3 regions of the Williamsia sp. DF01-3 genome follow, and region 2 is predicted to be linked to each of the others. Evidence: predicted binding sites of a transcription regulator. Region 2 holds the regulator's gene; each other region holds the start of a gene.
What was found. Region 2 encodes LexA, which represses DNA repair genes until DNA is damaged. Its sites were predicted from a motif close to CGAACANNTGTTCG; they were not measured.
Positions count from the first base shown of each region.

Region 1 (9,892 bases), 2.3 Mb from region 2:
GAAAGTGGTGAAGACGTGGTCGAGATCGCTGCGCACGGTGGTCGATTGGCGGATCGGGGGACGCCGCAGGGGGAGCGCCGAATCGCTGCCCGGCCGGGTGGACTGGTTGGTCTCGCGTTCAGCCGGCACGGTTCACCTCGTCGCCATCGGTCAGTCCGCGCTCGGCCTCCACCAGTTGCCGCGCGACGTCGAGAGATGACGCCCACATGCCGTCGAGCATGTCTCGGAGTTGGTCGATGCCTTCGGGACGGGTGCGGTACATGCGCCGGGTTCCTTCACGCCGCTCGGTGAGCAGTCCCGCGTCCTTCAGCACCGTGAGGTGCTGAGAGATCGCGGTACGGCTGACCTCGAAGCGCGCCGCGATCTCGCCGGCCGCGAGCTCTTCACCGGAAACGAGTTCCAGGATGGCGCGCCGGCGGGGCTCGGCCATCGCACGAAGGGCTTCGTCGACGCCGGGCTGTTCTGCGGTCATGTCCAGAGCCCGATGGTGTTGCCGTCGGGGTCGGCGAACATCGCGAAGCGGCCGTACCCGTCCGGTAGGTCGGTGGGAGGTACGAGGGCTTTGCCGCCGAGGGCTTCGGCCCGGTCGAGCGATGCCTGCAGGTCGTCGACCCGCATGTACACGCTCACGCCGCCTGGCTCGGCCTGGTCGGTGACGGCGCCAATGCCGCCGCCGACCGCCTCTTCGCCTGCGCCGGTGTCGACCAGTGAGTATCCGGGACCCTGGCTCTCGTCGATGGTCCAGTCGAACAGTTCGCGGTAGAACGCGGCGAGGCGGGTGGGGTCGTGCGATGTGATCTCGAAGAACGCGACCGGTGCTCCCATGGTGACTCCTTGTATGTCCGTTTGTCGTCTTTGGCTAACGTTAGCAACTGCTGACGCATCAGACAAGGCCTAGTTCATGGTTTCGAAGCGTCTGTGGCCGACCGGCCACCGCGCCGCCGTGTGCAAAAGAGCGCCGTCAGTGAGTTGGCATCGCCCATACTGGCCGTGGTCCCACGCACGTGGGCTGTGCGCATGAGGGAGGCGAAGGCTGATGGCTGATGATGACCACTCCGGGATTCGGCCGGCCGCGTGGCGTGAAGGCCTTGCAGAGGGCGCGGATTCCCTGTTCGCCGGACGGGAACGGGCCGAACCGGACGCCGAGTATCGAACCCTCACCTACGAGGTCACCGACCGGATCGCGCGGATCACCTTCAACCGGCCCGAGCGGGGTAACGCCATCACGGCCGACACTCCGGTGGAATTGGCGGCTGCCGTCGAGCGCGCGGATCTCGACCCACGAGTGCACGTGATGGTGGTGTCCGGACGTGGCAAGGGTTTCTGTGGTGGTTACGACCTGTCGATCTTCGCGGAGAACGGCGGGAATCCGTCAGACGGTCCGGACGCGGCTGCAGGTACCGTACTTGACCCGATTGTGCAGGCGCGCAACCACAATCCTCATGGCACATGGGACCCGATGGTCGACTACGCAATGATGAGTCGATTCAACCGGGGTTTCGCCAGTCTCCTGCACGCCAACAAACCGACGGTGGCAAAACTCCATGGATTTGCGGTTGCCGGCGGAACCGACATAGCGCTGTACGCCGACCAGATCATCTGCGCCGACGACACCAAGATCGGCTACCCGCCGACCCGAGTCTGGGGAATTCCCGCGGCGGGCATGTGGGCGCACCGCCTCGGAGACCAACGGGCCAAACGGCTTTTGTTCACCGGTGACTGCCTCAGCGGAAAACAGGCCGCGGAGTGGGGACTGGCCATCGAGGCGCCGGAGGCGGACCGCCTTGACGAGCGCACGGAGGACCTGCTGGAACGGATCTCGCGGATGCCGATCAACCAGCTCATCATGGCCAAGTTGGCGATGAACAGTTCGCTGCTCTCGCAGGGTGTTGCCAATTCGACGATGGTCAGCACTGTCTTCGACGGCATCTCGCGACACACTCGCGAGGGCTACGCATTCCAGATGCGTTCGGCAACAGTCGGATTCCGCGAGGCGGTACGCGAGCGCGACGAACCGTTCGGCGACTACAAGCGCGCCCAGTTCGACAAGCCCGGAGATTCCTGATTTGTCCGCGCGCACCACATCCGGAGACCCCTGGTTCTGTGTCAACTGCGCCAACGAGTATGCGCCCGCTGACGATCCGCCTGCGGAGTGCCTGATCTGTACTGATGAACGTGAGTTTGTCCCGCCGGGCGGTCAGCAGTGGGCTCGGCCGGCCGAACTCGACGAGCGAACCATCGACTGCAGCGAGGTGGAGCCCGATCTGCTTGCCATCACTCTGGATCCGCAAGTGGGTATCGGGCAACGAACCTTCCTGATCCGAACACCGGCTGGAAACCTGCTGTGGGAACCGCCTGGGTACATCGATGAGTCGTTGGTCCGGCTCATCAGGTCCCACGGAGGCATTTCGGCGATCGCGTCCAGTCACCCTCACCTCGTGGGAGCCAGTGTCTCACTGAGCCACGAGTTCGATTCGGTGCCTGTCTATTTCAACCAGGCCGACGCGACCTCATTGACCCGCTCCGACGACGTCATACGGTTCTGGACCCAACGTCAACCCGTGTTCGGCGGCATCGAACTGGTGCAATGCGGCGGTCACTTCCCTGGCAGCTCTGTGCTGCTGTGGCCGGATGGCGGCAACGGCAGTGGAGCGATCTTCGTCGGTGACACCCTCATGGTCGGCGCGGACAGACGCAGCGTCTCGTTCATGCGCAGCTACCCAAATCTGATCCCGCTGCCCCCGCGCCTGGTCCGGAAAATCGAGGCGACGGTTATGGCGTTGCCGTTCGACCGGATCTACGGAGGATTCGACGGACAGGTGATCGAGTCGAACGGTCCTGCGATTGTTCAATTTTCGGCCGACCGCTACGTCGGCTGGGTCACCGACGAACTGCGCGACAGAAGCGAGTGACACCGCGAGCTCCCTACGTTCCTGAGGGCGTAGCCCCTCACACTATGGAGTTGTCAATGTGCCTGCGCGTTCTCGGCTGTGCCGAGTGAGGCCAGGTGGAGCGGTCTGTAAGTCGTCATTCGTGTTGCAGGTGAACGAAGGTGCACGCTGCAGTGGACCGTGAGTCAGGCTGCGAGGGTGAGGGTTCGGCGGTTGTAGGCCGGTCGTGGTTGTCGGGTGGGGTCGATGTCGGCGGGTGGGATCAGCCAAGGGTGCCCGTCGGTGCCCATGGTGATGTCCCAGTCGGTGTGGTGCACGGCCCGGTGGCAGGTGCGGCACAGTAGGCATCCGTTGCTCAGGGTGGTGGGGCCGCCGTCAGCCCAGTGCACGATGTGATGACAGTCCGACCAGGTGGCCGGCGCCCCGCATTTGATGCAGCAGGTATCGCGAAGCAATATCGCTTTCCGCACAAGTCCGGTGAACAAACGCTTGGGTGGACTCAAATCGATCGGCACCTGCTGCCCGTCCAGGGTGATCGAGGTGATCGCCGCATCACACGCGGCTGCTGCTGCGGTCGCTTCGGTGACCGGGCCCATCCACCGCAACACCGCTCGGTCGGGATGATCAGCGGGAACAGTCACCATCACTTCGGTTCTCGGTGTCGACACGAAACCCTGCCCACCGCCGCCACAATCAAGCAGTTGGTGCAGGGCATCAGCGCGTCGTTGCGTCGGTGTGCGGGTATCTGCGCTCCCGTCGGGTTCGGGTCGGGGCCTGGACCACACGTCGAGCGCGGACATCATCTTTTCCCCGGTCACCGCATCAACATCAAACCTGCCCGACAATCGGCCATCGTCAGTGATCACGTAGTCCACAGTGTTCAACGAGGCGTCTTCGGCGGCCGGCACCCCACCCTGTTCTCCGGCGACCTCATTACCCACCGTCCGGGCGATCCGGCCGATCTCCGCGGGCGGTGCACCAGAGAACGCATGAGCCAAAAGTTTTCCCTCGACCTCACACCGGAAGTCGTCACTCATCACACCCACCACGCGGCCACGAACGTGGCCGACACCCCGGACTATTGCGTCGACGTGCTCGGCGGACAGGAATCCGTCCCGAAAGTATCCGACTGTACGGTCCAACCCCTCCAGGCCGGTGCCGATGCGTAGCCACCGTGCCGCCGCGCCCGGTGCGGCACCGTTGGCCTGCAACACCTTCAACGTGGTCGACCCCAGACGTTTGGCCACACCCAGGCGGTCGATGATCACCGCACCGGCCGCCAACCGCGCCTCCACAGCATTACGCACAGTGATCAGATCTTTCACCACCGCCACCACCCCGGCCGGATCATCCGGAAACTCCACCCCGACGACCTCATCAACCAGATCAACAACAGCCATCACCACACCCCCTCCAAGACAACAACACTGAGACAACATTGGGACAGCCGATCACAATGGTGGCGTAGTCACACGTATCTCAGAATCAGGTCTTGCGGACGATCAGCTGCCACCAACCTACCAAATCGAACACATATTCGATAGTCATCTGTTTGGATGACCTGCAGGCTCGGCATTCGGGTAAGCCAAACCTATTCGCGCCCAAGCACCTTCGCGATCAACGGCAGAAGTTCGGTTCGCATCTTCTGTTTCATGTCGTCGACAAAAGCCGGGTCAGCAGTAGTCGGCGACCCCGCGTCGAAAGGCGGTGCCGGGTCGTACTCGATCATCAGCTGGATGCGGCGTGCCACATCCTCGCCGAAGATGGTTGCGGCGACCGTCAAGGCGAAGTCCATTCCGGAGGTCACGCCGGCTCCGGTGATCACGTTGCCGTCTTGGACAACTCGCTCACCGACGGGTTCGCATCCGAACTCGCTGAGCATCGACATCGACGCCCAATGGCTTGTCGCCCTCTTTCCCGCGAGTAGACCGGCTGCCGCAAGGGTGAACGAGCCGGTGCACACCGAGGTCACCCATCGAGCGCCGGCCGCCTGTGTGCGTAGGAAGTCAAGCGCAACAGCATCTTCGAACAACTCGAACGCTCCTCGCCCACCGGGGACGAACAGCAGGTCGGCCTGTGGCGCCTGGTCAAGGGTGACGGTCGGAACGATGCTCCAACCACAATCGGTGGTCACCGGTTCGAGGTTGTGCCACGCCAAGTGGACGTCTGTGTCGGGGAAGTGTGAGAAGACCTGGGCGGGGCCGGTCATGTCCAGCTGCGTGACGTTCGGGAAGAGCAGCACGACGATCTGCAGTCTGGTCATGACCGACCCTAAACCAGGGTCACCGCCGATAGGGCTGTTCGGGTCCGACTCTCACTCGGCTACTCGCACCAGCGCCTTGCCGAAGTTGCGGCCACTGAGCAGGCCGCGGAATGCCTCGGGCACGTTGTCCAAGCCGTCGGTGATGTCTTCGCGGTACTTCAGCGACCCATCGGCCACCCACTGTGTGGCCTCCTCGAGGAAGCGAGGCATCTGCTCGGCTGCGAACTCGGTCTGGATGAACCCGCGGATGGTCAGGCTCTGGGTGAGCACTGCGCCCATCAACGCACCGGACCGGTCCGGGCCTTCCGGGGCCGACGTCAGGTTGTAGTTGGCAACCAGGCCACACACGGGAATGCGTCCGTACAGGTTCATCCGGGGCAGCACCGCGTTGAAGACCGCGCCGCCCACGTTCTCGAAGTACACGTCGATGCCATCGGGGTCGCGGCCGCGAGCTGTTCTTTGAAGTCGTCGGCACGGTGGTCGATGGCCGCGTCGAAGCCGAGCTCGTCCTTGAGGTAAGCCACCTTGTCTGGTCCGCCGGCGATCCCGACCGCACGGGCGCCCTTGAGCTTGGCGATCTGCCCGACCGCTGACCCGACCGGGCCGGCAGCTGCGGCCACCACCACTGTCTCGCCCGGCTGCGGCTTTCCGATGGTCAGCAGCCCCGCGTATGCAGTGAAGCCGGGCATGCCGAGAACGCCGAGTGCGGTGGACGGCGAGATGGCCTCCGGATCGAGCTTGCGGAGGTATTTCGCCTGCTCAATTGAGTGGGTGCGCCAGCCGGCGTACCCGAGCACCACGTCGCCCGGCGCGAAGTCGTCGACGGTCGAGGTGAGGACGCGTGAGACCGTGGCGCCCACCATGGTGTCGCCGATCTCGACCGGTGCGGCGTACGACTTGGCCGCACTCATCCGGCCACGCATGTAGGGGTCCAGCGACAGATACAGGGTTTCCAGCGCCACCTCGCCCGGCCCCGGTTCGGCGAGATCGAAGTCTTCGAATCGGAAATCGGAATCCTTGGGTTCGCCGTGTGGGCGTGCTGCCAGGACGATGCGGGTGCCGTTGGTCATGTATCTCCTCGTCGAGAATCGTTGCGGTCTCCCTCGTCAACAGCCGAGGGCGACCGTGCTGTTCCGTCTGCTGCCGGATGTGAGGCAACTCAAGTCACCATCGTCGCTCATCTGGCCCGCTACGGTGGGCCGATGAGCAGCAACAGGCGACCGGCGTCCGATCTTTCCGGCCGGGCTCGACAGAACCAGATCTACACCGACGGCGTCTTTGGGCGAAAGCCCAAGGTACCCACCAATTTCGACGATCTGGAGCGCGCTGCCAAGCGCAAGATGTCCGCCAAGGCGTGGGCTTATGTCGCCGGTGGAGCGGGTGAAGGCAGCACCATGCGGGCCAACCGCCGCGCCCTCGACAGCTGGGCGATCGTTCCCAGGATGCTGCGCGACGTCTCGGTACGGAGTCTGTCCACCGAGCTGTTCGGACAGCAGTTGCCGGCACCGATCCTGTTCTCCCCGGTGGGTGCGGGCGGCCTGGTCTTTCCGCAGGCCGACGTCCACATCGGCCGGGCCGCCGCCGAACTCGGCGTCCCGTACATCTTCTCCAGCCAGGCCAGCGCACCGATGGAGAGCACTGCCGCGGCGATGGACGAGGTGTCGCCCGGGGCGCCCCGCTGGTACCAGCTCTACTGGTCAAGTGACGAGCAACTGGTGGACAGCTTCCTGCAGCGCGCCGAGAAGTGCGGTGCGGCGGCCATCGTGGTCACGCTCGACACCACCATGCTGGGCTGGCGGCCGCAGGACCTGAACCTGGGCTCGCTGCCGTTCGCGCAAGGGATGGGCATCGACCAGTACACCTCTGATCCCCGCTTCATCGACATGGTGCGAGCTCGTATCGCTGCGGCCGTACCCGGCCCCAAGCCCCAGGTGACGGTCGGCGCGATCAAGTCCCTGGTGTCGATGGCGAAGAACACCCCCGGCAGCGTGCTGGCCAACCTTCGCTCACCTGTGCCCAGGGAGTCTGTGCAGACCTTCCTGGAGACCTACTCGCGTCCCTCGCTCAACTGGACGGACATTGCCGGGCTGCGCGAGCGGACGTCGCTGCCGATCGTCTTGAAAGGGATCCTGCACCCCGACGACGCACGGCAGGCCGTCGACGCCGGGGTGGACGGCATCCTGGTCTCCAACCATGGCGGCCGGCAGATCGACGGATCCATCGGCTCGGTCGAATCGCTCACCGACGTGGTGGCCGCAGTTGACGGCAAGGCGAAGGTGCTGCTGGATTCGGGCATCCGCGGCGGCGCCGACGTCTTCAAAGCGCTGGCTCTGGGTGCGGACGCGGTGTGTATCGGACGTCCGCACATGTACGGACTCGCGCTGGCCGGATCGGCAGGTGCGCGAGACGTGGTCGCCAACATCATCGCCGAGCTCGACCTGACGCTGGGACTGTCCGGGAACACCAACACCGCCGACTTGTCGCCGGCGGTGTTGAAGAAGGTGCGACTCGACTAGATGAGTTTTCGGCCGGTCCGGATCCGACGGCGGACGTCCCACAGGTAGGCGTTGAACGGGAATGCGCGCATCGGTTCGGGCAGTCGCGTCACAACAAACCGGACGATGCGATTGTGCAGGTCGAAGAGTTGTTGTTGCCGCGGTGTCCACTCGAGGCCCATCTTCTCGCGGAACTCGGGTGGCAGGAACCCGGTGGTGAGGAACAGGCCGAAGTCGCCGATCAGCATGGACACCGGCTTGGGCAAGAACTCGAACTTGGCGATGCTGATCAGCAGTTCCCGGATGGTGTCGTCGATCTCGAGCTGCGCGACCGTCCCATCCCAGTACTCCTGGAAGTCGGCGCGTGTGGCCGGCCACATCTCGCGCGGCATCTGCAGAGTGGTGCCCATGAGAGCGCCCTGCTGGTATGCCTCTTCGGTGATCGCCGAGGGGTCGCCGTAGAGAATCTGCATGTCTTCCCAGCCCTTGTACAGGCAGGCGGCAACCCACAACTGCAGGCGGGGATCAAAAGCGTTGTATTCGACCGGGCTCGACTCGGTGGAACGCACCTGCGCGTGTGAATGGCCGACGGCTTTGCGGTACGCTTTGCGGTCTTCCGGGGTGCCGTTCACCGCGACCGCGAGGTACGACAGCGTGGTGCGGCCCCGCTTGATGGGGTGCTTGAACAGGTTGCCGCTGTCGACCTTGCTCTCCGCGACGCCGTATCCGACCGCAGGGAGTCCAAGTTGCATGATCACGTTGGCGGCCCCGGCGAGAGCCGAGATGCCCGGCATGTCCAGCAGGTCGCCCGGTGCGCTGTCGGTCTCTGCGCGATTTCGGGTGCGGATGGGCTGCGGCATGTCGATGGACAGGGCAGCCGTTCCGTCAACGGTTCCAGACGTCATTGTCGGCCTCCAAGGTTGCTTCTGATAACAACCGTTATCTCTTTCGTATTGAAGCTGCGATCGGACCGAAAGTCAATCGTCGTTAACCGAAGGTGGAAAGATGAGGCCCATGGCAGATCCTTTGCGCCCATATGGCGGCGAGAATGGAGCTGACCGGGTCAAACGTCGCCGGGCAGCGCTGATCGAAGCTGCGCTCGAGATCCTCGGCTCGGCCGACGGGGTGGCGATCAGTGTGCGCGGGGTGTGCCGGCAGGCCGGACTGACCGCGAGATACTTCTACGAGAGCTTCGAAGACGTGGACCAGTTGGTGGGCACCACGTACGACGCCGTCGTCTTCGACATAGCCGAGGCCGCCCAGACCGCGGTGACATCCGGCGGTCAGTCTCCGCGCGAGCAGATCCGTTCCGCGGTGGGCGCCATCGTTCGGCTCATCGACACCGATCGGCGCAAGGGCCGGGTGCTGTTCTCGCAGACACTGCTCAGCGGAACCCTGGCCACCAAACGGATGGACGCCGCCATGATGTTCGCGGCGCTGACCATCCAGACCTCGGGATCCCAATTCGACGACGCGACCACCCAAGGAGCAGCCCACTTCTACGTCGGCGGGCTCGGGCAGGTGCTCAACGCGTGGATCGACGGCCGAATCGATTGCCCTACCGACGAATTGATCGAACTGTGCGTGACGATGATGTTCGGTGCGATCTACGAACTGTTGCCCGAGAACGCTCAGCGCACCGATTGACCGGCGCGGCGTTGGTTCCAGCGGTCGAAGACCAGCCACGCGAGCAGACCGGCCACAGCTACACCGATACCGCTCAGGCACACGGCAATCCAGCCACCGGCGCCGTATGCGTAGCCCGATGAGACCGAACCCGCCACCGCGCCTGCGAAGTACGTGACCATGTACGCCGTGGTCACGCGGCTGCGCTCCTCCGACGCCAGCGAATAGATCGCGGACTGATTCGCCAACTGCGAAGCCTGAACCCCGAAGTCGAACACCACGAGGCCGATCACCATTGCTGCCAACGGTGTTCCGGGCCACGCGAGCGACAACCATCCGATGATGGTGACAACCCACGCGGCCGTGGTCGCCATCCGCAGATGCCCACGGTCGGCGAGCTTTCCGAACAACGGTGCCGCCGCGGCGCCGGCGACCCCGGCAAGACCGAACAGCCCGATGGCAGCCTCCGAGTAGGAGAAGTGCTCGCCCCGACTGCCCGAGAGCAGGAATGCGATCGAGGTCCACATGGCACTGAACCCGAACATGGTCAAAAATCCGAGCAGCATCCGTTGCCGGAGCATGGTCTCGGCACGGACGATCCGGGCCACCGAGATCAG
Region 1 is NZ_JALKFS010000005.1:5,189,902-5,199,793, reverse strand. Features, by position in the region: gene MVA47_RS26270 (SRPBCC domain-containing protein) at 1-129, opposite strand, end outside; gene MVA47_RS26265 (metalloregulator ArsR/SmtB family transcription factor) at 119-472, opposite strand; gene MVA47_RS26260 (VOC family protein) at 469-825, opposite strand; gene MVA47_RS26255 (crotonase/enoyl-CoA hydratase family protein) at 1,034-2,065, shown strand; gene MVA47_RS26250 (hydrolase) at 2,067-2,912, shown strand; gene MVA47_RS26245 (HNH endonuclease signature motif containing protein) at 3,077-4,291, opposite strand; gene MVA47_RS26240 (DJ-1/PfpI family protein) at 4,483-5,154, opposite strand; partial or broken gene MVA47_RS26235 (NADP-dependent oxidoreductase) at 5,206-6,224, opposite strand; gene MVA47_RS26230 (alpha-hydroxy-acid oxidizing protein) at 6,357-7,670, shown strand; gene MVA47_RS26225 (oxygenase MpaB family protein) at 7,667-8,554, opposite strand; gene MVA47_RS26220 (TetR/AcrR family transcriptional regulator) at 8,664-9,296, shown strand; gene MVA47_RS26215 (MFS transporter) at 9,281-9,892, opposite strand, start outside.
Region 1: MVA47_RS26245 (HNH endonuclease signature motif containing protein) is a predicted target of LexA. The motif match lies at 4,418-4,431, and genes of this name have one in related genera.

Region 2 (9,892 bases):
CTGGTCGAGGCCGACAAACAGGGCGTGGTCGGCCCGATGCTCGTGTTGGCGGCCGCACTGTCGATTCCGGACGTACGCGAGCGGCCGGCCGAGCATCGCCAGGCAGCCGATGCCTCGCATGCGCGCTTCGCCGCTCCGGGGTCGGAGTTCCTGACCCTGCTAAATCTGTGGACCTACCTGGACGAGCTCCGCTCGGAGTTGTCGTCGAACCAGTTCCGGAAGCGGTGCGGTCGAGAGTATCTGCACAGCTTGCGAATCCGCGAATGGCGAGACCTGCACGCGCAGCTCGTCCGGATCGCCAAAGACCTCGGGTGGTCGGTTCCTGCGACGGTGACCGCACCCGACCATGAATCGCCATCGGCGGCATCGATTCATCAATCCATCCTGTCTGGTCTGCTCAGCCAGATCGGCGTCCGCGAGGGAGACGCCAAGGAGTTCCTGGGCGCTCGCGGCACGAAGTTCATGATCTTCCCCGGATCTCATCTCTCCTCGAAACCACCACGGTTCGTGATGGCGGCCGAGATCGTGGAGACCTCTCGGCTCTGGGCGCGTACCGCCGCCCGCATCGAACCGGAATGGGCCGAGCGCCTGGCCGGGCACCTCGTCAAACGTCAGTACAGTGAGCCTCATTGGTCCGGGAAACACTCAGCGGCCATGGCCTACGAGCGGGTCACCCTCTACGGCGTCCCGTTGGTCACCAAACGACGGGTGAACTACGGCTCGATCGATCCCGCGGTTGCCCGCGAGTTGTTCATCCGCCACGCGCTCGTGGAGGGCGACTGGCGTACACAGCACCCGTTCTTCCACCGCAATCGCGCGTTGCTCGAGGACGCCGAGGAGTCGGTGCACCGGGTGAGGCGCACCGACGTCATCGTCGACGACGACCAGCTCTTCGCCTTCTACGACCGTCATATCGGCGGAGAAGTGGTGTCGGGCAGACACTTCGACACGTGGTGGAAGACCGCACGCAAAGCTGACCCCACCTTGCTGGATCTGGATCCCGCCGACCTCGTGGCCGACACTGCCGCCACCGACCCGGCCGGGTTTCCCGACCACTGGCGTCAGGGAGACACGAGTTACGCCTTGAGATACCGGTTTGAGCCCGGCACCGTCGATGACGGCGTGAGTGTGCTCATCCCGTTGTCGCTGCTCGTGCGTGCCCGGCCCTCTGGATTCGACTGGCTGGTCCCTGGTATGCGCTTGGAACTGATCACCGAGCTGATCCGCACACTGCCGAAATCCCTACGGCGGCAAGTGGGACCGGCCCCCGACCTGGCCGCGAAAATACTGGAGTCGGTGACACCGAGGAGCAAGCCTCTCACCGAGGCGGTGGCCGCTGAGATCCGTGCGCGCACGGGAGTCGACGTCGCAGCATCAGATTTACGACTTGCCGCACTCCCCGACCACCTGCGTATGACCTTCACCGCGGTCACCACCGACGGCGAAGTTCTCGGACGTTCCAGTCGCTGCGCGAACTCCAGGATCGACTGGCCGGTAGATCTCGCGCGGCTCTGGAGAGTGAGGCCGGCACCGCATCCCGACCTGTGGCCACCACGTGGACCGCTGACACCTTCGGAGACATCAGCCGTACACTGCGCAGTTCTGTTGCTGGGCAAGACATCACAAGCTATCCTGCGCTGACCCGCCGAGGCAGTGGTTTCACGGTGGTCGCCGTGCCCACCCAGGCCGAGCAGGCTGCGAACATGTACGACGCTGTTGTCGAGATGATCGTCTCCAGCGTTCCGCCACTACGACCGTCGGTGACATCGACACTGAGCACCGCCGAGAGACTCGCACTCAGTCAGAGCCCCTACCCGGACACCGCCGCTCTTCTGGCCGACTGCGTTCGGGCTGCCGTGGTGGACCTTGTGCCCAACCCGCCAAATGTCTGGACGCCAAGCGAATTCGCTGCACTTCGGGAGAATGTGGCCCGCCAGGTAGCCGGGAGGGCAACGGACAAACTACGCAGGGTGGCGACGATCCTGACCCGCGTGGCGCCCCTACGCACGGCGATTACCGCGGCCGGTAGATCGATCGCCGCCGACGACGTGCGGGACCAGCTGGAGGAGCTGTTGTTCGACGGATTCGTCTCTGCGACACGCGACGAACACCTCGCGGAGATCCCCCGCTACCTCGATGCTGCGAGGTCGAGACTCGAACAGCTCCCGGCAGGCGCCGCTCGCGATGCCCAGGCGATGGCTGCCATCGACCGGGTGGTGTCGGCGTGGACTGATCACCTGCGACACGTTCCGCCCGGTCGGCGGGACGCAGTCAACGAGCAAGCTGGATGGATCGTCGAAGAACTGAGAGTCGGATTGTTCGCACAGCACCTGCGTACTGCGTATCCCGTGTCGGAGAAACGGGCGATCAAAGCCATCCGGGAACTGCGCTGATCCGGCGGCACGACATGCCGGACGAAACCCGTCAGGGTCTGGCGGCTCGCAGATCGTCGATCTCTTTTTGGAAGTCTTCGACTGAGTCGAACGAGCGATACACCGACGCAAAACGAAGGTAAGCGACCTCGTCGAGATCCCGTAACGGGCCCAGGATCGCCAGGCCCACTTCGTTGCTGGGAACTTCGGCCGATCCTGAGGCGCGGACAGCCTCTTCGACCTGCTGCGCGAGCAGGTGCAGACGGTCATCGTCTACCGCGCGGCCCTGGCAGGCGCGCCTCACGCCCCTCATCACCTTCTCGCGACTGAAAGGTTCGGTGACACCGTTGCGTTTGACGACCGCAAGGACTGCGCTCTCCACCGTGGTGAACCGCCGTCCGCATTGCGAGCAGGCCCGCCGACGACGAATCGCCTGGCCCTCGTCGGCCACCCGTGAGTCGACGACCCGCGTGTCCTCGTTCTTGCAAAACGGGCAGTGCATGCAGGGTTCCTCGGACGTCAGCGGCCCCGTCGGAATGACCGGACACTCTGTTGTAGAGGATACCGCCCGGCCGATTGCTTGCCCCAACACTGCGGCTACCGCGCGTAGATCGGCGTCACCAGGGATTGCCCCGGCGACAACGCTGAATTGCTCATCGCGTTGAGGTCCATGATCTTCTCCACCACCGCTTCGGTCGGCATCTCGGGTGCGATTCGAGAGGCGATGTCGCCCAACGATTCTCCCGACTGCACATGGACGACAGCGGTCCCGGTGTTCGCCGGAGCGGCACCGCTCTCGACCACCCGGCCGAAGAACATGAGGAACAACACGAGCATCATCAGGCCGATTCCGACCACGGCGGCCCCGGCCCAGGCACGTCGGCGGAAATACACATCGCGCTCGACGGCGACCGTCGGTGCGGAACTGCCCGGCTCGGCGCAGCCAACCACAACACGGCGGTCGGCGGCGAGCCTGCGGTCGGCCGGCCGACGAGTACTGTCGACACGCGCTCGCGCCGTGCGGGTGTACTGATCGGAGGCGACGGGCCCACCGACTCGGGCGAGGCGGCGACGGGGCCGCTCAGCGGCCGGGCGGCTGATGGTGGTGGCTGCAGTCATTGTTCGATCCTCGGGTCAACAGTTCGATCACTCGTTCGATTGAACGATTGTTCGAGTTGTATCACGGTGGTCCGACACACGCCACGCCCAATCGAACAAATGTTTGAGAGTTGTGACAGATTGCATTAGCGTGATCCCCATAATCCAACGAACAACGTGTGCGTTTACCTCTCTCGACAGCTACGACACCTTGGCCGGACACCATACGAACTGGAGGACCTGATGGCCGATACGACAGACACCCGGACGCCGCCGGACGCGGCGGCCGCGACGGTGGTCACTTCCGAACCGCTGGCCGAGGGGTCGCTGACCCCGCGCCAGAAAGCCGTGCTGGAGGTGATCCGGGCGTCGGTCCGCGAACGCGGCTATCCCCCGTCCATCCGCGAGATCGGTGATGCTGTCGGCCTCACCTCCACGTCGTCGGTCGCTCATCAGCTCCGAACCCTCGAGCGCAAAGGATTCCTCCAGCGCGAGAACAACCGTCCCCGGGCGGTCAACATCCAGGACACCGACCTCAATCCGGCCACGGCTGCCGGCCAGGTCCAGGTCCCCGACGAATCCCTGCCGACACCGACGTTCGTTCCGGTCCTCGGCCGCATCGCGGCCGGCGGGCCGATCCTGGCCGAGGAAGCCGTCGAAGACGTGTTCCCGCTACCGAAAGAGCTTGTCGGGGAAGGATCTTTGTTCCTCCTGCGAGTGGTCGGCGAGTCGATGATCGATGCCGCCATCTGTGACGGCGACTGGGTGGTCGTCAGGCAGCAGAATGTCGCAGACAACGGCGACATCGTTGCGGCCATGATCGACGGGGAGGCGACCGTCAAGACGTTCAAACGCACCAAGGATGCGGTGTGGCTGATGCCGCACAACCCAGTGTTCGACCCCATCCCCGGCGACAACGCCGTGGTGTTGGGGAAAGTTGTCACGGTGATGCGGCGCCTCTGAGGCGTCCGGCAACATCCTCGGTAACCGGGCAGACGCGGAGACTACGCAGACACGAGTGGGGTGCACCTTCCGGTGCACCCCACTTCGCGTAGTTCTGAAACTCGTACTCAGACGCCGAGGCTTCGGCCGATGACTTCCTTCATGATCTCGGTGGTGCCGCCGTAGATGGTCTGAACTCGTGAATCGAGGAAGGCCTTGGCCACCGAGTACTCACGCATGTAGCCGTAGCCGCCGTGCAGCTGCAGGCAACGATCGATGAGGTGGACCTGGTTCTCGGTGGCGTAGTACTTCGCCATCGCCGCGTCCGGAACGGTGAGCTTCTTCTCGTTGAGCAGTTCGATACACCGATCGACGAACACACGGGTGGTAGCGGTGGACGTCGCCAGTTCGGCGAGCAGGAACCGCGAGTTCTGGAAGCTACCGATCGGGCGGCCAAATGCCTTGCGGTCCTTCGTGTACTGGATTGTCGTCTCGAGAACCGACTCCATGGCGCCGGCCGCCACAACAGCGATCGACAGGCGCTCCCGCGGAAGGTTCTGCATCAGGTAGATGAAGCCCATGCCCTCCTCGCCCAGCAAGTTCTCGGCGGGCACCTTGACGTTGTCGAAGCTCAGCTCGGCGGTGTCCTGCGCCTTCATCCCGACCTTGTCGAGATTGCGGCCGCGTTCGAATCCCTCCATACCGCGCTCGACCACCAGCAGGCTGAACCCCTTCGCACCGGCCTCAGGGTCGGTGCGGGCCACCACGATGACGAGGTCGGCGTTGATGCCGTTGGTGATGAACGTCTTGGAGCCGTTCAGCACCCAGTTGTCGCCGTCTTTCTTGGCGTTGGTCTTGATGCCCTGCAGATCGGAACCGGTGCCGGGCTCGGTCATCGCGATCGCGGTGATCAGCTCACCGGAGACGAAGCCGGGCAGCCAACGTGCCTTCTGCTCGTCGTTGCAGAGGTCGAGCAGGTACGGAGCCACCACGTCGTTGTGCAGCGCGAAGCCGATACCGCTGTAGCCGCCGCGGACGGTCTCTTCGTCGATGATGGTGTTGTAACGGAAGTCGTCGACTCCCCCGCCGCCGAACTCCTCGGGAGCCTCCACCGCGAGGAATCCGTTCTTGCCTGCTTCGACCCAGACATCCCGGTCCACCAGGTTCTGCTCTTCCCAGCGTTCGTGGTTCGGTGCCACGTGCTGTTCGAGGAAGCTCCGGTACGAATCGCGGAAGAGAAGGTGCTCGGGCTCGAAAAGGGTGCGTTCCATCGTCAGGTCTCCATTACAGGTGGCATTGGTTGGATATCCAACTGTAACCGGATTCTACATCTGGCCCAAAGCTGCAGTTCGGAGCGCTATTCGGCCGCCTCCGGGATGGCCAGAGATGCCAGCTGGCGCGACAGCGCGGCGGGCACCGTGGCGGTGATCGCAGTCCCGTCCGGCTCGTGACGTTCGGTCAATACGTCACCCTCGGCATGGATCCGCGACACGAGGTCGCCACGCTCATACGGCACCCGGACGCTGACGTGCACGTCATTCCTGGCCACCGACTCCCGGATGCGATCGAGGAGTACGTCGATGCCCTCGCCGGTGGCCGCCGAGATGAACACGGCTGTCGGGAACAATCCTTTCAGCTGCGCGAGTACCAGCGGGTCGGCGGCATCGATCTTGTTGATCACGAGCAGTTCGGGAGGAGCCGTTGCCTTCTCCTCCACGAGCACGGATTCGATCACCTTCCGCACCGCCATGATCTGGTCGGTCGGAACCGGGTCCGAACCATCAACGATGTGCAGGAGCAGATCGGCGTCGGCAACCTCCTCGAGGGTCGAACGGAAGGCCTCGACCAGCTGGGTGGGCAGATGCCGGACAAATCCGACGGTGTCGGTGATGACCAGTTCACGGCCATCCTCGAGGGACATCTGACGGGTTGTCGGATCGAGGGTTGCGAACAGGGCGTTCTGGACCAGCACGCCCGAGCCGGTCAGCGCGTTGATCAAACTCGACTTGCCGGCATTCGTGTACCCGACGATGGTCACCGCTGACGCGGCAGCCTGCTTTCGCTTGGCCCGCTTGGTGGTTCGTGACGTCTTCATCTCGCGGATCTCGCGCCGCAGTTTCGCTGTGCGTTCGCGGATCCGTCGACGGTCGGTCTCGATCTTCGTCTCACCGGGTCCGCGCAGTCCCACGCCGCCATTGCTGCCGGCACGGCCACCCGCCTGCCGGGACATGGATTCACCCCAGCCACGAAGCCGCGGGAGCATGTACTCCATCTGCGCCAGCGCGACCTGCGCCTTGCCTTCTCGCGACGTCGCGTGCTGGGCGAAGATGTCGAGGATCAGCGCAGTTCGATCGACGACCTTGACCTTGACCACTTTTTCCAGAGCAGTCAGCTGAGCAGGGGTCAGCTCGCCATCGCAGATGACGGTGTCGGCGCCGGTGGCCAAGACGATCTCACGCAGCTCGTGAGCTTTGCCGGACCCGATATAGGTTGCCGGATCCGGCTTCTCACGACGCTGGATGAGACCTTCGAGAACTTCCGACCCTGCCGTCTCGGCGAGGGCCTTGAGCTCGGCGAGACTGGAATTGGCTTGCGCAGTGGTGCTGCCCTGCGTCCAGACCCCGACCAGGACAACCCGTTCGAGTCGCAGCTGGCGGTACTCGACCTCGGTGACGTCGGTGAGCTCTGTGGACAATCCGGCGACGCGCTGCAGCGAACTGCGTTCGTCGAGTTGGAGTTCGCCGATCGTCGGCGCGTCGCGCTGGTCGTTGCCGGCTTTGTTGATTTCGGTCATGAGATCACCATGGTGACACTCGGGTAGGTGTGGTGCATACCGATTTTAGAGCCATCCCTCGTTGAGCACTCCGGCGCCGACGAGTACCGACGGGCCGCGCAGCGTTGTGTTCTCGTCATCGACCGTCACCGTGATCTGACCCCCGGGAACGTTGACGAGTACCGTCCCCTCGGACCTTTCCATGAACCGCAGAGCAGCGGCGCCGGCGGCGACGACTCCGGTACCGCAGCTGCGGGTTTCACCGACTCCGCGTTCGTGGACCCGCATCGTGATCTCGGCGTCCACCGTGTCCACGGCGTCCGCAACGCCTGCGGACAACGGTGCGGTGATCAGTTCGATATTCACACCATCGGGAAAGACTGCGTTGTCGAACGTGATCGACCCGCACAGGTCGATGTCCGCCAAATCTTCTGGCGTCAGTCCGTCGACCACGCACGCCAGATGGGGATTGCCGACATCCACCGACACCCCGGCGTACCGCCGGCCGTCGATCTGGGCTTTGCTGTCGACGCCGAGACGGGCGGGGCCCATGTTCACGGTGACGTCGGCCGACGAACCCGTCACAGCGTGCACCGTCACCGGACGCGCACCCGCGCGCGACCCGACAGTGAAGGAGCGTTCGGACACGAGCTCGTGCGCGGCAAGGAAATGCGCGAACACCCGGACACCGTTGCCGCACATCTCCGCGATCGAGCCGTCGCCGTTGCGGTAGTCCATGAACCAGTCGTCGTCGGCTATGCCGGCGCCGAGCGCTGTGAGCACACCCGCGTCGCGGAGTGCCCCGGCTGTGGCGACCCGGAGGACCCCGTCCGCCCCGATGCCACGGTGACGATCACACAGCGCCGACACGAACTCCGGGGTGAGGTCCAACTGCACGCCGGGGTCGGGCAACAGCACAAAATCGTTCTGTGTGCCGTGCCCTTTGACGAAATCGACGCGTGCGAACATTCTGTCAACGATACGCGCCCGACCTCCTCATCTGCCTGCCGCGCGCAGCGCTGACCCGTGAGGCCCGGCGACGAGGCGTCGAGCCAGTGGATGCGAGGGTCACGGCGGAACCAGGACCGTTGCCTGCGTACGTAGCGCCGCGTACCGATGAAGGTCAGCTCCTGCGCGCGGGCCACGTCGTATTCACCGTCGATGGCCGCCATCACCTGTGCGTATCCGATCGCGCGAGCAGCGGTGACACCGTCCCGGAGGCCGGCCGACAGCAGTGTCTCCACCTCGTCGACGAAACCCGAACCGAACATCGCACTCGTGCGTCGCTCGATCCGTTCGTCGAGCTCTGCGGTGTCGCGATCGAGCGCGATCACCGTCGTGTCCCACCTGGGGGCACCGATCGTCGGCGCCGACGCGGCGAAGGGCTGACCCGTCAGTTCCACCACTTCCAACGCCCGGACGATCCGGCGACCATCGGTGTCCAGGATCTGCCGGGCGGCTTCCGGATCCACCTGCGCCAGCCGGTCATGCATTGCCCGTGTCCCGATTCGCTCCAGTTCGTCCTCGTGGCGCCGTCGGACGGCCGGATCAGTGGCCGGGAAGTTCCAGTCGTCGAGGAGTGCCTGGATGTACATCATCGATCCACCCACCACCACCGGCGTTCGCCCCTGCGCCAAGAGACGCTCGATGTCCTCGCGGGCGGCCTGCTGATACCTGGCGACCGTCGCCGTCTCGGTGACGTCGAGGACGTCGATCTGATGATGAGTGATCCCGCGACGCTCGTGCACGGGAACCTTGGCCGTACCGATGTCCATCCCCCGGTACTGCTGCATCGCGTCGACGTTCACGATGTCCCCGCCCAGCTCGACCGCCAGATCGAGCGCGAGGTCGGACTTGCCGCTCGCCGTGGGCCCGATCACCGCGATGGGCTTCGCCCCGGCGGTCACGTGTTCCACCAGGCCACTGTGTAACCCACACCGAACGGCGCCCCCGAGTAGCGGACCTCGGACGCCAGAGATGGTCCGGCAAAGGCTCCAGATGCCACCTGCCACGCTGCCCTGCCCTCGACGCCGAACTCGGTACACCGCGATTCGTCGAGCCCCGAGATCGTGTTGTGGTCGGCCGCTGCGAGCGCGCCGTCGATCATGTCCTGGAACTCGACCGCACCGCGCTTCTGGCCACCGGGCGACTTCTCGGTGATCGTTGTTGCACCGTCGGCCACCACGAGCAGACCCACAGGCTCCGGGGTCGAGGCGAGCCTCGACCGCAGATCGGAACCCTGCCGTAGACACGACTGGGCGGGCGCAGCCGGGTCCACGACCTCCACCGTGAGCGCAACATGGGGAGCCGTCTGGGTCCGGAGCCATCCCCCGATCAACACTGTCGTGGGCATACCGGCATCGGTCGGCTCATCAGATTCCGGGACCAATTCCACTGCCACATCGACACCGAAACCCGCCAGGGTTCCCCGCGGAGACATCTCACGTCGAGCGTCTCCGGCGCCGACAAGTACCCAGCGACTGCACATTTCGGCGAGTCGTCCACAGACGTCGAATGCCGCGGCCCGCACCGGCGCGACTTCCGAGAGCGCCGGCCCGGACAGTTCTGGCACCAATACCGGCGCGCCCGGGACAAATGCAGCGGCAACCAACACCTGCGCCACGCTAGCCGACGCGCGTGAACCCAGAATGCGCCCGACCGGCCGATTGTCCACGAGTGTCCACACACAAGCCGGTGACCTGCTTCA
Region 2 is NZ_JALKFS010000005.1:2,851,898-2,861,789, reverse strand. Features, by position in the region: partial or broken gene hrpA (ATP-dependent RNA helicase HrpA) at 1-2,393, shown strand, start outside; gene nrdR (transcriptional regulator NrdR) at 2,425-2,874, opposite strand; gene MVA47_RS15600 (LysM peptidoglycan-binding domain-containing protein) at 2,970-3,491, opposite strand; gene lexA (transcriptional repressor LexA) at 3,714-4,433, shown strand; gene MVA47_RS15590 (acyl-CoA dehydrogenase family protein) at 4,541-5,683, opposite strand; gene hflX (GTPase HflX) at 5,770-7,206, opposite strand; gene dapF (diaminopimelate epimerase) at 7,252-8,154, opposite strand; partial or broken gene miaA (tRNA (adenosine(37)-N6)-dimethylallyltransferase MiaA) at 8,205-9,092, opposite strand; gene MVA47_RS15570 (hypothetical protein) at 9,089-9,799, opposite strand.

Region 3 (9,892 bases), 1.7 Mb from region 2:
ACCGTGTCGAGGTTGCTATTCGAGATGCGTTGCTTCGTCGTCTGATTCGGAACCCACATTTGGTGGAGCATTTCGTTGCTGTTGCATGCGTTCTTCGCGTTCGTTGAGTGCCGCTTGGCGTTCGGTGATGATTTCTTGCCATGCCGCCTCGATGGTGTGGTCGGTGTGGTGGGCCCGGTTGATCCGTGGTTGTTGATCAGGGTCGATGTATGTGGGTGGGATCCACGCCACTCGGCCGGCGTCGGGGCCGTCGCGGAGCATGATGGTTTGCCACTGGTCCTCGCCGGGTCCGATCATCGCGTGATGCGGGATGCACGCCGGGGCCAGCTCGTCGATGTCGGTGTGTCCGCCATCGGCCCAGGCGGTGGTGTGATGGATTTCGGTCCAGGAGATGGGGTTGCGGCAACCTGGGCTGGTGCAGCCTCGGTCTTTGGCGAACAACGCCATCCGCTGGCCTTGCTGGGCGGTGCGTTTGGCCCGGGCGAAGTAGAGAACGTCCGCGGAGTGGTTGGCGAACACCGCCAACGACCACTCCGAGCGGGCGGCCAACTCCAACGCATCTTTCACGGGTACATCAACTCCGGAGGCGGTATGGGCGATGCCCGCAGCCTCATCAAGCTGTTGTTTGCTCATCGTGATGATGACCTGCACCGGCAGGCCACGATGGGAAGTACCCAACAGCTTGTACTCGAGAATCGTCTTCAGGATCGCCTTGAATGCATCGTGTTGACGTTGGGCACGCGAACGGGTATCGCGCCCGGCCGCGGCCTCGATGACCGCTGGATCCATGGTCGGGTCGTGCACCGCCCCCACAGGTGAGTTGGGGTCGTCGGGGTTGTTCATTCCCGGTGCTGCCCACACGTCCATCACCGTGCGAAACAGCGCCAACGTAGCTGGGTCGAGGTTGCCACTGATTTTGGCCATCATGTCCAACCCCTGCGCACCGTCGGACAGACCCCGGTTGCGTTTGCGGTCGGCGTCATCGGTGAGTGTCCCGTCCGGATCGACCCGCGCAAGGACTTCCCGGCCGCAGACTTCGAGTTCAGTGGGCCCCAGGGTGCGGGCGTTGTCGGTCATCCAGGCATCGACCACGTCATACACTTCCGACGCTGATTTGTGCGGGATTTTGTCGCGCACTTTGAGCATCACATCCATGTGCGCCAACCCAATCGCCCCCTCGGCCAATGCTTCGGCCGCGGCCGGACATTTCGGGGGCAGCGCCTCACCTTGCATCGACAACAACTCACCGGCCGCATCGAGTGCTTTCAACCGCGAGGAGGCATCACCACGAGAGACCCGCAGTTCACTCATCACGAACCGGTGCAACGTGGAATGACCAGCCTTACGAAACAAGCCGCGGTCGTTCACCTCCTGCAACCGCCGAAGGCCTTGAAAGGTCAGTGCCCGAACCACTCTCTCGTTCACCCGCACCAACTCAGCAACCTGCACATCATCAACATCAGCCGACGACGCCCCAGCAATCCGCTGCAGCAGCGCATCAAGATCGCGATACAACCCCACCAACACCGGCATTGACGGTGGATCCACCGTCACCGAATCAGTCATCGACAAGCCCCCCAGCCCTCGAACCCCTTTCACCAAGTCTACCAACAGAATCGGGCATTGTCGAACATGTGTTCGGGTCTGACGGGTTCTAAATCCATGCAGGCTTTGTGTTCGTCTGCAGGTGCTGCAACACCTGCGGGCGAACAAAAGTCCTGCGTTTGATTGCGCTACACCGCGGCGGACCTTCACAGCTGCGAAAGGTGTTGCTCTACAACGGTTGTCGTCTCGAACTACCGCACGACATCGAAGATCTGCTTCTGGATGCCGTTGCCGTACACCTCGTGCTCGACCAGGTTGAGCTTGGTGGTGTCTTTGTCGGCCTCGCTGAACAACCGCTTCCCGGCTCCGAGTAGGAGGGGGAACACCAAGAGGTGGTAGCGATCGACAAGACCCGCGTCGGCGAGGCCGCGCCCGAGGGTTGCACTGCCGTGCACGGCGATCGGGCCACCTTCGGTGTCCTTAAGTGCTGCCACATCATCCACCGACCGCAGGATCGTGGCCGGCCAACGTGGGTCGTCCTTCTCGAGTGTTGTCGAGACGACGTATCGGGGCATCGCGTTGTACTCGGCGAACTCGTCCATGGTCGGCCAGATCGGAGCGAACGCCTCGTACGACGTGCGGCCCAGCAGTAGTGCTGTGGTCGCCTCCTGCTCGCGCCCCTTGATCTCGTAGGCAGCTTCGTCGAACTCGACATCTTTGAAGGTCCACCCCGAATTGCGATACCCGGGCTCGCCGCCCGGTCCTTCCATGACACCGTCCAGCGAGACGAATGCGGTGACGATCAATGTGCGCATGACAAACCTCCGTGATGGGTGCCTCGGCCCGTGCCGAAGCTGTTCTCATCCCTACGTCGAACGAGAGAACCGGAAATCGACACGAATTGCAGAGGAATCACGCGAGAAGAGACACGCGGCGCCGGTGCACCCCTTGTTCCGCCGCCGTGTTCGCCAGCGAATTAAGAATGCCTCGACAATACTGAGGTGGTGAAAGCGTCAAATCAGCCTGAGGTCGAGGTGTATCGGTTGTGGGACTGGGCCGGCTTGATCGGCTTGTGCGCCGGTGTGGTGGCGGCCGGCGCATGGTTTGTCACCGACAACGGGCACCAGCGTGCTCCGGTGCAGGCCCCAGGCCAGTACCAGTCGGTGGACACACCCGACGTGATCTGGTGGCTGCCCTACATCTTCGGGGCCACCTTCGGGCTGGCGGGATTGGCGGTACAGAGTCTTCTCGAGCGGGCGAACACGCTGGTGACCCCGCGAGTACGCGATGGTCTGCTCATCGCGGGGTGCACGGCCGGAGGCGCTGGGGCCGCGGGTGCGGTCTGGCTCATTCCCCAGCAGTTGGTGTTCCAGGACACCGCGGGCCATGGCACCACCCTCTCGCGGGGCGTGGTCTTCGTCGCGCTGCCGGTGCTCGGACTGCTCGTCGGTACCGCCCTGGCCGCGCGCCGGCATCGCACCGCATCTACGACGTCGCTGTCCAAGACGCCGTCGATGGCGCATTGAGAGGCGCAAAAGAGCTTCAGGCTCCACGCTTTTCGGCGTACTGACGCAGGTTCTCCACCTGGGCCGGATCGAGGGACGGCCGAACCTTGTCCTGCGCCACCCCGACGTCCTCGGCGGTGACGATGGCCGCGTCGATGTTCCGTCGCATCGCGGCCAGAGCAGCCTCTCGGAGCAGTGCGGCGCAGTCGGCGGCCGAGTATCCGTCCAGGCCTGCGGCCAGCTGGTCCAGGTCGATGTCTTCTGCCAGTGGTACCGACTTGCTCGACGTCCGCAGGATCGCAGCGCGGGCATCGGCATCAGGTGGCGGCACGAACACGAGCCGCTCCAGACGGCCGGGACGCAGCAGCGCTGGATCGATGAGATCGGGACGGTTGGTCGCGCCGAGTACCACCACATCCCGTAGCGGTTCGACCCCGTCGAGTTCGGTGAGCAGTGCCGCGACCACCCGATCGCCGACACCTGAGTTCGACGACTGACCGCGGCGTGGGGCCAGGGCGTCGATCTCGTCCAGGAAGATGAGCGATGGTGCCGACTCGCGTGCCCGGTCGAACAGGTCGCGGACCGCCTTCTCTGATGACCCGACCCATTTGTCCATCAGCTCAGCACCTTTGACGCTGTGCACGCTGAGTTGTCCGGACGCGGCGAGCGCGCGCACCACAAAGGTCTTGCCGCATCCGGGAGGACCGTAGAGCAGCACGCCGCGGGGTGGGTCGACGCCGAGCCGGGTGAAGGTGTCCGGGTGCTGTAGCGGCCAGAGCACGGCCTCGGTGAGTGCCTGTTTGGTCTCCACCATGTCGCCGACCTCGTCGAGCGTCAGGCTGCCGACCGCGACCTCGGGCGATGCCGACCGGGATACCGGCCGAATCACTTCCAGCGCGCCGAGCAGATCGGCCTCGATGAGCGTAGGTGGCTCGCCGTCGCGGGCGCTGCGGGCAGCTGCCCGCAGCGCGGCCTCGCGGGTGAGGGCGGCGAGGTCGGCGGCGACGAAACCGGGTGTGCGAGCGCTGATCGCGCCGAGGTCGATGGTTCCGGTGGGCACGGACTCCAGGAGCGCGCCGAGGAGACCTCGCCGGATCTTGTTGTCGGGCAATCCGATCGACAACTCGCGGTCGCAGAGATCGGGATCGCGGAGACGTTGGTCGAGGTTTTCGGGCGCCGAACTGGTGCAGATCAGAGCCACCCGGTCAGCCGTGATCGCCGTACGAAGTGCGTCGAGGATGAGCGCCGAGACCGGGTCTGCCTCGGCGGGCAGCAGTGCCTCGACATCGCTGATGAGCAACACCGCGCCCGTCTCGGACGCTGCCGACACCAGTTGACTGACTGCATCTTTGACAGCAGCGAGCCGCCCGGATGCCTCGAGCGCGCCGGTGACCGGGCCGTCGAGGTAGACCAGAGCTCGCCCGGCGCACACGGCCCGGGCGACAGTTGCCTTACCGACCCCGGGTGGGCCGGTGAGCACCACACCGAGTCGCGCTTGCGCGCCGAGGGCGGTGAGCAACTCCGGGTTGTCGAGGGCGAGGCCGAGCCATTCGGTCAGCTTGTCCACCTGTGCGTCGACGCCGACGAGTTCGTCGACGGTCCGAGCCGGGGGAGCAATACTGACGGTCGCCTTGGCCGGTGTGTGCCGGGTGGATGCACTGGTGGCCGCCTCGGCGGTCGTCGGCAGTCCGGCGCTCTTGTCAGCCCACAGCACCGCGGTGTTCGGTTGCACGCTCACCGGGCCGGATGGGTCGGCGTCCACCACGGTGAGCAGTTCGTTGGTCCAGGTGATGCCCACCGACGTCGCCAGCGAACGAGTGGCGTCGGACGTCGCGAAATCGGGACCGAGGTCGCGCGGCAAGAGCGACACCACATCTCCGGCCGACACCACCTTTCCGAGGAGTGCGCGCCGCAGGGTGGTCTCGTCCACCGAATCGGCGGTCAGCCGCGAACCGCGCACCATCACGCGGGTAGCGCCGTGCACCACGACGGGGTACAACACCACCGGGGCGTCGGACTTCAGGCCCGCGTTGGACAGCGTCAGCTCGTCGAGCAGCGCGATGCCGGTGGGCGCGGACGCATCGGTGGCGGCGATCACCGCGCCGGTGGTACGCGAGCCGATCACGGCCACCCCGTCCCACTCGCGCAGCGCCAACGCGGCGAGGACCTCCGGGTGCACCCTGACGATGCCGCGGCGCGCCTCGGCCGCCGAGAGGTTGAGCCGGGCGGTCAGCGTCAATTGCGGAGACGCGGCAGATGCGGGAGTCACAGGGCAAAACTACCGTCTGCGGCGATCGGCGCGGGCTGGTGCTCGCTACCCGTTACTGGTCGCCGGGGCGGCGCAGGCCGAGACGGGCCGACGATTTGGTCGGCCTGCCGCGCCGCACTTGCCGGATGGCGCGTCGTTCGGCCCGGCGTTCCCGGGGGTGGAAGTCCCAGGTCTCCGGTCGGCTGGCCACCCATCGCTTGGTTCTCCAGGCGAACGGGATGTGCAGCAGGTAGAGACCGATCGCCACCACCATGAGCAGATACGGGTAGGTCAGCAGCGCGGCGGCGAACAGGGCCACACCGATGAGCACCAGCACCAACGCGTTCGGCGGCACCGCGTACGACTTGAGGGACGCGGTCGGCAGACGACTGACGGCCAGCAGCGCAGTGATGGTCATCCATGTGCCGACGGTTGCATCCGAGGTCCACCAACCCATTCCGAATTGCTCTTCGAGGGCGATGGGCAACATCGCGATGAGAGCGGCGGCGGGAGCGGGCACACCCACGAAGAAGTCCTTGGTGTACTGCGGCGTGTCGTCTTCGTCGATCAGTGTGTTGAACCGCGCCAACCTCAAAACGATTGCGCAGCAATAGATCAGCGACAGCAGCCATCCCACGTCGTTGCCCTCGAGCAGGAGGACGTAGAGGGTCAGCGCGGGGGCCACCCCGAAGTTGATGGCGTCGGCGAGAGAATCCAGTTCGGCCCCGATACGCGTGGTCGCCCCCAGCAGGCGGGCCACCCGGCCGTCGAGGCCGTCGAGCAGTGCCGCAGCTGCGATCATCGCAACGCACAGGTGGATTCGGCCATCGAGAGCGAACTTGGTGGCCGACAGGCCGGCGCAGATGGCAAGGACGGTGAGCGCCGACGGAACGAGGAGCTTGCCGGTGTTCAGCGTTCCGGCGCGGCTCGGACGGCGCCGGCGCCGGGAACTCCCTGCCGGCACCACCCGGCTGCCGGACCGGCGGACCGGGTCCTTCCGGACGGGTTCCTTTCGGCCAGGATCCTTGCGAACGGACTCTTTCATCCCAGCTGCGCCAACACGGTCTCCGCGCCGACGGCGCGTTGGCCCACGGCGACGAGCGGGCGGGTGCCCTCGGGCAGGTAGACGTCCACGCGTGAACCGAACCGGATCAAGCCATAGGTGTCGCCGAGCGTCACCAGATCTCCGGGTCGGGCCTCACACACGATGCGCCTGGCGATGAGCCCGGCGATCTGCACCACCACCAACTCGGTGCCGTCGGCGGTGCGGATCAGCATGGAGTTGCGCTCGTTCTCGGCGCTTGCATCGGGGAGGTCGGCGCTGACGAACTTGCCCGGCCGGTACTCGACCGACTCGACCGTGCCGGCGATCGGGATCCGTTGCACGTGTACGTCGAAGATCGAGAGGAAGATCGACACGCGTGGTCGGGGGTGTCGCCCAGCCCGAGCTCGTGCGGTGGCGCGGCATGGTCCACCAACGCGACCTGTCCGTCGGCCGGCGCGACCACAACTCCGGCAGCGTTCGGAGGCACCCGGCTCGGGTGACGGAAGAACGCGGCGGTGGCAAGCGTGGCTGCGGTTGCCGGTGTCCGGATCCAGCCGTGACGTCGGCCGGCGAGGGCCACGGCGGCGCCCGCCGCCACGAACGGCACACCGGCTCGGTGGATCGGTGGCACGGTTTCCCGCACGAGGTCGGCAAAATGTGCCAGGCGGGTCACACTCTCGGGTTCAGTGGGTCTGGGTCGTCTGGCCATGGCCGCAATTGTCGCAGGTGCTCATCGGTCAGCTGTCCTCCAGGATCAGCACTTCGACGTCGGCGCCGGTCTCGACCCTGTCGGTGTCCGCAGCAATGTCGAGCAACGCGTTTGCCGATGCCATGAACGCCAGGTGATGTGAACCCGGTGGCCCGATGGGTCGCACCGAGGCGACACCGTCGGCGATCGTGAGTTCACCCCTGCGGAACTGGCGTTTGCCTCTGGGGGAGGTGATCGGTTCGGTGACCGACGCGGTGGTGGTGCGCCGCGAGGCGGGCAGGCCCATGGCTGCGCGCAGGGCCGGCCGGACGAACACCTCGAAGGACACCTGAGCGCTCACCGGATTGCCCGGCAGGGTGATGATCGGGACAGCCGTGCCCCCCGAACTCGTATAGGTGCCGCAACCCTGCGGCATGCCTGGCTGCATGGCCACCTTGGCGAACTCCACCCCGTGACCTACCAGCGCATCCTTGACGACCTCGTACGCGCCGGCACTGACGCCGCCCGAGGTGATGATGAGATCGACGGCGGTACCGTCCGCGCCGTCGACGTACTCGTCGAGTCGTGCCCGGAACTGGCCGACGTCATCGGGCACGAAGTGCACCTGTTCGGAGATCGCCCCCGCCTCGATGGCCGCGGCCGTCAGCATCGCGCCGTTGGACTCGTAGATCTGTCCGTACTGTAGCGGCGTCCCAGCGGGCACCAGCTCACTTCCGGTCGACAGGACCAGCACCCGCAGCGGCGCGAACACAGCGACCTCGGCGATACCGAGGGCGGCCAGCAAACCCAACTGCGGTGCGTGCAGAACGCGCCCGGACGAGAGGGCACGGGTCCCTGCGCCGATATCGGAACCGGCGGCGCGGATGGCGGCTCCGGCCGGGACCGGTGCGTTGATCCTCACCTCGGAGACGCCGCCGTCGGTGAGCTCCACCTGGATCACCGCGTCCGCTCCGGCAGGCACGGGGGCTCCGGTCATGATGCGGTGGGCCGTGCCGGGTGTCAGGGTGAGCTGATCGGTTCGCCCTGCCGGGATGTCTTCTGCGACAGGCAGGATGACGGGATCGGTCTCCGTCGCGTGCGCGATGTCCGAGGCGATGACGGCGTAGCCGTCCATCGCCGAGTTGTCGAAGCCGGGCAGCGTGACCCCGGCGACGACATCGTCGGCGAGCACCCTGCCGAGGGCGGCTGCGGCAGGCACGGTGACAGGCCGGGGCTCGGCGAACAAGGCTGCGACGATGGCCTGGTGTTCCTCGACCGTGCGCATCAGGCGTCCACCGTGTACGTGGCGAGGAACAGGGCAAGGGACAGTGCAGTTTTCGAGATCTCGTCCGGATCCACGCTCTCGTTCGGTGCATGGATCCGGCAATTCGGTTCCTCGACGCCGAGTAGTGCGATCTCGGCTCTGGGGCAGATTTCCGAGAGCACCGTGCACAGGGGTATCGATCCACCCTGACCGGAATGGACCACCTCGGCCCGGTATGCCTTGCCCATCGCCTCGGTGAGCGCCTTGTACCCAGGGCCCGAGGTGTCGGCAGCGAACGGCGCCCCGGTCATCACGGTGTCGACCTGCACCTTGGCGTGCCACGGAATGTGTTTGTGCAGATGACCTTCCAGTGCCAACGCTGCCACTCCGGGATTCACGCCGGGTGGCACACGCAGGTTGAGCATCGCCGAGGCGCGTGGATTGATGGCGGCCACGCAGTCGTCGGTGTTCGGTGCGTCCAAACCGATCACCGTCACCGCCGGCCGCGCCCACACCATCTCTGCCGGGGTGCCCGAGCCGAGGATGTCCACGCCGTCGAGCGTTGTGGAGTCGGAGCGGAACTGCAGGGGATCGTAGGTTGCGCCAGGCCAGGATTGACTGGCGGGCAGCCCGTCGATCGTGGTGTTGCCGTCGGCATCTCGCAGGGTCGCCAACCCGGCGATGAGTGCGGCAAGCGCGTCGGGGGCCGCGCCGCCGAACTGTCCCGCATGCACTTCCGATGCGAGGGTCTCGACCGAGACCTTCACGCCCGCGACCCCACGCAGGCTGGTGGTGAGCGTGGGTACACCCGGGGCCACGTTTCCGGTGTCGCAGATCAGGATCATGTCCGCATCGAAGAGGTCTGACTGACTGCGGGCGAGTTGATCCAGACCCTCGCCGCCGGCTTCTTCCGAGCCCTCGATCACCACTCGAATTCCCAACGCCGGCAGCGCCGCAAATGAGCGGAGCGCGGTGAGGATGGCGACGACGTTGCCCTTGCAGTCCGCCGCACCTCGCCCGAACCAGCGACCGTCGTGAGTGGTGAGTGCAAACGGCGGCGAGTTCCAGAGGTCTTCGGGGCCGGCCGGCTGCACGTCGTGGTGTGAGTACAGCAAGACGGTCGGGGATCCCGGCGGGCCGGGGCGATGACCGATCACGGCCTGACTGCCGTCGACGGTGTCGTACACCTGCGTCTCGATCCCGGCGTCGGCGAACGCGCCACGAACCCAGGCAGCGCTGGCCCGGCAGTCATCCCGTTTGTCGGGGTCGATGTGTACAGACGGCAGCGACACGAGGTCGGCGAGGTCGGCGTGAGCGCGCGACATCAGGCCGGTCACACGTTTGGACAGGGTCGAGTACTGCGTCGAGAGCTGGTCGGCCATGGTGCCAAGCATGCCGGAAGGACCACCACGACCGCCAGAAAAGTCGAGTTCGGCATGATCGGGCGGCGCTGTGAGAATTGTCGGACCTGCCGGCTCCCGCGTGCGATCGACCGTTGGCAGGACTAGGTTTCTCAGGTATGGCCGAAGGGTTGCTGCTCGACATCGACGGGGTGCTCGTCACCTCGTGGAAAGCCCTGCCCGGTGCCGTCGAAGCC
Region 3 is NZ_JALKFS010000005.1:1,197,197-1,207,088, forward strand. Features, by position in the region: gene MVA47_RS07700 (HNH endonuclease signature motif containing protein) at 16-1,566, opposite strand; gene MVA47_RS07705 (dihydrofolate reductase family protein) at 1,797-2,360, opposite strand; gene MVA47_RS07710 (hypothetical protein) at 2,547-3,071, shown strand; gene MVA47_RS07715 (AAA family ATPase) at 3,088-5,319, opposite strand; gene MVA47_RS07720 (phosphatidylcholine/phosphatidylserine synthase) at 5,372-6,343, opposite strand; partial or broken gene MVA47_RS07725 (phosphatidylserine decarboxylase) at 6,340-7,052, opposite strand; gene glp (gephyrin-like molybdotransferase Glp) at 7,081-8,316, opposite strand; gene MVA47_RS07735 (dipeptidase) at 8,316-9,677, opposite strand; gene MVA47_RS07740 (HAD-IIA family hydrolase) at 9,815-9,892, shown strand, end outside.
Region 3: MVA47_RS07700 (HNH endonuclease signature motif containing protein) is a predicted target of LexA. The motif match lies at 1,628-1,641, and genes of this name have one in related genera.